Regions from separate parts of the Mesorhizobium sp. M1334 genome, predicted to be linked through region 2. Evidence: riboswitches for the same ligand, from Rfam matches in the RefSeq annotation. Region 2 holds a riboswitch; each other region holds the start of a gene.
The links. A riboswitch is a leader RNA that binds a small molecule or an ion and turns the genes downstream of it on or off. The one in region 2 is predicted to bind thiamine pyrophosphate.

Region 1: it holds a riboswitch for thiamine pyrophosphate, as region 2 does, so the genes downstream of both, thiB (thiamine ABC transporter substrate binding subunit) here and thiC (phosphomethylpyrimidine synthase ThiC) in region 2, are expected to answer to the same signal.
Region 3: it holds a riboswitch for thiamine pyrophosphate, as region 2 does, so the genes downstream of both, thiC (phosphomethylpyrimidine synthase ThiC) here and thiC (phosphomethylpyrimidine synthase ThiC) in region 2, are expected to answer to the same signal.

Annotation. Positions count from the first base shown of each region.
Region 1 is NZ_JAMYLM010000002.1:652,567-654,829, reverse strand. Features, by position in the region: gene NKH17_RS06735 (ABC-F family ATP-binding cassette domain-containing protein) at 1-255, opposite strand, end outside; gene NKH17_RS06730 (thiamine diphosphokinase) at 257-901, opposite strand; TPP riboswitch at 1,042-1,156, shown strand; gene thiB (thiamine ABC transporter substrate binding subunit) at 1,200-2,213, shown strand.
Region 2 is NZ_JAMYLM010000010.1:97,864-100,126, forward strand. Features, by position in the region: gene pmtA (phospholipid N-methyltransferase PmtA) at 157-753, shown strand; TPP riboswitch at 935-1,051, shown strand; gene thiC (phosphomethylpyrimidine synthase ThiC) at 1,155-2,263, shown strand, end outside.
Region 3 is NZ_JAMYLM010000004.1:52,133-54,395, forward strand. Features, by position in the region: gene NKH17_RS09870 (Fic family protein) at 1-627, shown strand, start outside; TPP riboswitch at 794-910, shown strand; gene thiC (phosphomethylpyrimidine synthase ThiC) at 1,014-2,263, shown strand, end outside.

The DNA.
Region 1 (2,263 bases), on a different contig from region 2:
GACGGTCGCAAAACCGTCCATGTCGGGCATTTGCGGCAAGTAGCGCACGGTTGCCGAAGGCTGGCGGAAGACTTCGCCGTCCTGCGGCTCGATCAGCCCGGCGGCGATCTTGAGCAGCGTCGACTTGCCCGAACCGTTGCGGCCGACCAGGGCGATCTTGTCGCCAACTGAGGCCGTCAGGGCGGCACCGTCGAGCAGCGGCGTGCCGCCAAAGGTCAGCTTTATCCCGTCGAGATTGAGAAGCGGCGGTGCCATGTCAGCTTTCAGGTAAGGGAAAAGGATGCGCGAGCAGCAGCGCGCGGCCGCTGGCCAGCGCGATTTCCAACCGGCCCCTGACCTCGTTGGAAATGGTCAGCGACGAGCCGAACGCAACCTCGACGTGGTCGAGCGGCCATTTGGCACCGGTGACGCTCAGGCCGGCGAGATCGGAGAAGCCGAGCACCGAAAACAGCGTGCCGTCGGCATAGTCGAAGCCAGCCTTTCCGGGCAGCAAGGGAATGCCTTCCTGTGCGCCGCTGGTCAAAAGCACTTCCGTCCCGCCTTCCGCCAGCCGGACGCTCAGCGCCATATGCAGGAAGATGTGGTCGGTGCGTTTGCCGCCGAAAGCGCCTGCGAGCACAAGGCTGGTCGCACCGCGTTCGAGCGCGGCAGCGATAGCGAGTTCACCGTCGGTCTTGTCCTTTTCGGCGGGAAACACCTGCCGTGGTACGGCGGCCAGATCCTCCGGCAACTCGGCAGGCACGGAATCGAAATCGCCGACCCAGAGTTCCGGCCTCAGGCCCAGCATACGGGCATGGCCGATGCCGGCATCGGCAGCGATGACGCGCGAGCCTTCGACCTGGCGGTCGAGCAGCGGCGTGCGGATGAGATCGCCGCCAAGCAGGATGGTGAATTTGCTCATATCTCGTGGCCCTTACCAGCCCTGCCCCAGAAACGGAAGAATGAAACGGAAGATGAAACGGCAGACGAAACGGAAGGCTGGGCTTTGGATGCCCGGCAAACTTCCGCTTGCGCAGCACTTCGGCCGGGCCTATGTGTCGAAACGCTCTAACGGGGTGCCGGACGCGATCTTCGCGGACCGGCTGAGAGGCAAGACTGCCAACCCGCTGAACCTGATCCGGTTTGTACCGGCGGAGGGATTAGACGTTTCGGACAGCCCGACGCCTCAATTCCTTTCAACGCGAACGAAGGAGGCGCCGATGCGCAGTTTTTTCCACTCTCTTGTCCCGATTGTCCTGCTTGCGGCATCCGCGCTCGCCCTGCCAGGGCAGGCATCGGCACAGGATAGACTGACCGTCTATACCTATGAAAGCTTCACCGCCGATTGGGGTCCGGGACCGGCAGTGAAGAAGGCCTTCGAGGCCGAGTGCAGTTGCGTCATCGAATTCGTCTCGGTCGCTGACGGCGTGGCGCTGCTCAACCGTGTGAAGCTGGAAGGGGCCGCCACCAAGGCCGATATCGTGCTTGGCCTCGATACCAATTTGACGGCGGACGCCAAGGCAACCGGCCTGTTTTCGCCGCATGGCGCCATATCGGATGTCAGCGTGCCGGGCGGCTGGCGCGACGATATTTTCGTGCCGTTCGACTATGGCTATTTCGCCGTCGTCTACAATACCGAAAAACTGAAGAACCCGCCGAAGAGCCTCAGGGAACTGGTCGAGGGCGATGCCGGAGAGAAGATCGTCATCCAGGACCCGCGCACCTCGACGCCGGGTCTTGGCCTGCTGTTGTGGGTCAAGTCGGTCTATGGCGACAAGGCGCCCGAAGCCTGGGCCAAGCTCAAAGCAAAGGTGCTGACGGTGACGCCAGGCTGGAGCGAGGCTTACGGCCTGTTCACCAAGGGCGAGGCGCCGATGGTGCTGTCGTATACCACGTCGCCGGCCTACCACATGGTCGCCGAAAACACCGAGCGCTACCAGGCGGCGTCCTTCGAGGAAGGCGAATACCTGCAGATCGAAGTTGCGGGGATCACCACCAAGGGCGCGAAGAACCCCCTGGCGGAAAAGTTCATCGCCTTCATGACCGGACCGAAATTCCAGGATGTCATTCCCGAAACCAACTGGATGTTCCCGGCCGGCAAGACCGACAAGCCGCTCAATCCGGCGTTCGACAAGCTGGTCAAACCGACCAAGACCTTGCTGTTCAGCCCGGAGGAAGTCGCGGCCCACCGCAAGGCCTGGGTCGATGAGTGGCTTGCGGTGATGAGCAAGTAGCTTTGGCCGATTGATCGAAGATGATCGCTCTACGGCGCCCCCCTCTGTCC
Region 2 (2,263 bases):
CCCAGCAAACATGAAAGTGCGTTAATGGGCAATTCATGCTGACCGCGTCGTGACAGGCAAGCAGTCTTAACGGGCTTGTAAAGGGTGGCGAGATTGGCCAAAACGCGCTTTGCCAAATTCATGACGTTGGGTAAGCGGCTGACGCAGGGAGAAGATATGATTTTGCGACTGAAGGAGCGGCTCGGCAAAAGGTTTGAGGAAGAAGTCCAATTCTTCAAAGGCTGGCAGAAGGACAAGAAGGGCGTGGGAGCCCTTATTCCCACTTCGGTTTATGCGGCACGCCGGATGGCAAGCGTGGTGAACCCACGGTCAGGATTGCCGATTCTGGAGCTTGGCGCGGGAACCGGTGTCATCACAAAGGCGATCCTCGCCAGGGGAATCAAGCCGCGCCAGCTGGTTTCAGTCGAATATTCCAGGATTTTCTACGACGGCCTGGTGCAACGCTTCCCGAATGTGGACTTCAGATTGGGCGACGCATTTGCGCTGGACGAAGCGCTGGGTGAGCGCAAAGGTGAACAGTTCGATTGTGTTATAAGTGCAGTCCCGCTGTTGAGCTTTCCAATGCAACAGCGTGTCGCGCTGGTTGAGGATCTGCTTGCCCGTATTCCTGCCGGCCGGCCCGTGATTCAGATCACATACGGACCTCTGTCGCCGGTGATCAAGATGCCAGACCGTTACGTGGTTTCCCACTATGACTTCGTCGTCCGCAACATACCGCCGGCACAGCTCTGGACTTATCGTCGAGCAGTCTAGCCAAATCTGGACGGTTTCCTTCTCTGAGGGTTCCGCTGAGTGGTGGCCTTGCACCCAAACAGGATGTGGAACAGAGCAGGGGCAGATGCCAGATTGCCAAGAAGACGACGCGGTCCTGGTTGATTTGACAGTGGGCGGGCCAAATGCGCTTGACAAAGCCGCGCCGGCCCGTTCAACCTGAGGCATTCACCAGGGGAGTCCCGGCAAGGGGCTGAGATACTGCTGGCTTTCGCGGCGCAGTGACCCGTTGAACCTGATCCAGTTCATACTGGCGTAGGGACGGTGCAAGCGCTTTGCGGGAGTTTACGCCCGAGGTCCTGTTTCGGCAGGTCGACAGAAGCGTCTTTTCATCCTTCCGGCACAGAACTGGGTCTCCAATGCATGAGCAAAGGAGCCTCAAGATGAATGCGCTTACCCCCGCCGTGTCGACGGGACCGCTGCCCGCCTCGCGGAAGATCCACAAGCCCGGCACCATCCACTCGCAGATCAAAGTGCCGATGCGCGAAATCTCCGTCCATCCGACAGCCGGCGAGCCGCCCGTTACCGTCTACGATCCGTCGGGCCCCTATACCGACCCGGCTGTCGAAACCAGCATCGAAAAAGGCCTGGCCCGACTTCGCCGCGAATGGATTTTGGCGCGCGGCGATGTCGAGGGCTGTGACGGCCGCCATGTCCGGCCGGAGGACAACGGATTCGCGACGGGCGAACGCCTGACGCCGGAATTTCCCATCCGCCACCGACCGCTCAAGGCCAAAGCAGGCAAGGCGGTGACGCAGCTTGCCTATGCGCGCGCCGGCATCATCACACCCGAAATGGAGTTCGTCGCCATTCGCGAGAACCTTGGTCGCGAGATCCTGCACGGCAAGCTTGAGCGCGACGGCGAGGCTTTCGGCGCGACACTGCCCGATTTCGTCACGCCCGAATTCGTGCGTGACGAGGTGGCGCGCGGACGGGCGATCATTCCCGCCAACATCAACCACCCCGAGAGCGAGCCAATGATCATCGGCCGCAATTTCCTGGTCAAGATCAACGCCAATATCGGCAACTCCGCCGTCACATCGTCGATGGCTGAAGAGGTCGAAAAGATGGTGTGGGCGATCCGCTGGGGCGCCGATACGGTGATGGACCTGTCGACCGGCCGCAACATCCACAACATCCGCGAGTGGATCGTCCGCAACTCGCCGGTGCCGATCGGCACGGTGCCGCTCTACCAGGCGCTCGAGAAGGTTGGCGGCATTGCCGAGGATCTGACCTGGGAGGTGTACCGCGACACGCTGATCGAACAGGCCGAGCAAGGCATCGACTATTTCACCATCCACGCCGGCGTGCGGCTGCATTACATCCCGCTGACGGTCGATCGGGTTACCGGCATTGTCTCGCGCGGCGGCTCGATCATGGCAAAATGGTGCCTGCACCATCACCGGGAAAGCTTCCTCTACGAGCACTTCGCGGAGATCTGCGACATCTGCCGCGCCTATGATGTGTCCTTCTCGCTCGGCGACGGCCTTCG
Region 3 (2,263 bases), on a different contig from region 2:
CTAATTGATGGAATGGTGGCCTTCGATCAAGGCGCGGCGCAAAACCTTGATGCAGTTATAGCCGCCGCAATTCTCGCCTTCGGCTTTGTCTACATCCACCCGTTCGAGGACGGAAACGGCCGCATTCACCGCTACCTAATCCACCACGTCCTTGCCATGCACGGTTTCAATCCACCGGGAGTGGTCTTTCCCGTCTCAGCGGCGATCCAGGACAAGATCAACGAGTACAGGGGCGTGCTCGAGAGCTATTCGCAACGCCTTCTGCCGTTGGTTGAATGGGAACCGACGCCCGAATTCAACGTCCGGGTTCTGAATGACACCGGTGATTTCTACCGTTTCTTCGATGCAACCCCACACGCCGAATTCCTCTATGCCTGCGTTCAGCGGACGATCGAACGGGACCTTCCGGAGGAAACCGCTTTTTTGCAGCGCTATGACCAATTTCGGCGGCAGGTGGACGCCTCTATCGACATGCCCGAGCGGCTGACGGACCTGCTCTTCCGTTTCCTTCACCAGAATGGTGGCCATCTGTCCAATCGCGCATGCGAAAAGGAATTCGCCGCGCTGACCAATGAGGAGGCAGGGAGAATCGAGGCCATCTACGCGCAAACCTTTGGTGGCAAGTGAAGGCGTAACCTTCACAAGGATCTTCAGGCCAACGGTTGCGATCCTTATCCCGGCCTTCGTCACCAACTCTTGGTTGTCGAGTTTTTTCCGCACCGTCTGACCGACCGCCGATCACGGCCTCGGCCCAAATGCGCTTGACAAATCGACGCCGGCCCGTTCAACCTGAGGCATTCACCAGGGGGGTCCCGGCAAGGGGCTGAGATACTGCTGGCTTTCGCGGCGCAGTGACCCGTTGAACCTGATCCAGTTCATACTGGCGTAGGGACGGTGCAAGCGCTTAGCGGGAGTTTACGCCCCAGGTCCTGTTTCGGCAGGTCAACCAAAGCGTCTTTTCATCCTTCCGGCACAGAACTGGGTCTCCAATGCATGAGCAAAGGAGCCTCAAGATGAATGCCCTCACCCCAGCCGTCTCAACGGGACCGCTGCCTGCCTCACGGAAAATCCACAAGCCCGGCACCATCCACCCACAGATTAGGGTGCCGATGCGCGAAGTCTCCGTCCATCCGACGGCCGGCGAGCCGCCCGTCACCGTCTACGATCCGTCCGGCCCCTATACCGATCCGGCTGTCGCAACCAGCATCGAAAAAGGCCTAGCCCGACTTCGCCACGAATGGATTTTGGCGCGCGGTGATGCCGAGGCCTGTGACGGGCGCCATGTCCGGCCGGAGGACAACGGGTTCGCTACGGGCGAACGCCTGACGCCAGAATTTCCCATTCGCAACCGGCCACTTAGGGCCAGGGCCGGCAAGGCGGTGACACAGCTTGCCTATGCGCGCGCCGGCATCATCACGCCCGAAATGGAGTTCGTCGCCATCCGCGAGAACCTTGGTCGTGAGATCCTGCATGGCAAGCTTGACCGTGACGGCGAGGCTTTCGGCGCGACGCTGCCCGATTTCGTGACGCCGGAATTCGTCCGAGAGGAGGTGGCGCGCGGACGCGCAATCATTCCCGCCAACATCAACCATCCCGAGAGCGAACCGATGATCATCGGTCGCAATTTCCTGGTCAAGATCAACGCCAATATCGGTAACTCCGCCGTCACCTCGTCCATGGCCGAAGAGGTCGAAAAGATGGTGTGGGCGATCCGCTGGGGCGCCGATACGGTGATGGACCTGTCGACCGGCCGCAACATCCACAACATCCGCGACTGGATCGTGCGCAACTCGCCGGTGCCGATCGGCACGGTGCCGCTCTACCAGGCGCTCGAGAAGGTTGGCGGCATTGCCGAGGATCTGACCTGGGAGGTCTACCGCGACACGCTGATCGAGCAGGCCGAACAGGGCGTCGACTATTTCACCATCCATGCGGGCGTGCGGCTGCACTACATCCCGCTGACCGTTGACCGGGTCACTGGCATCGTCTCGCGCGGTGGCTCGATCATGGCCAAATGGTGCCTGCACCATCACCGGGAAAGCTTCCTCTACGAACATTTCGCCGAGATCTGCGACATTTGCCGCGGCTATGACGTGTCCTTTTCGCTGGGCGACGGCCTTCGTCCCGGCTCGATCGCCGACGCCAATGACGCAGCACAATTCGCCGAGCTGGAGACGCTCGGCGAGCTGACACAGATCGCCTGGGCGAAGGATTGCCAGGTAATGATCGAAGGCCCCGGCCACGTGCCTATGCACAAGATCAA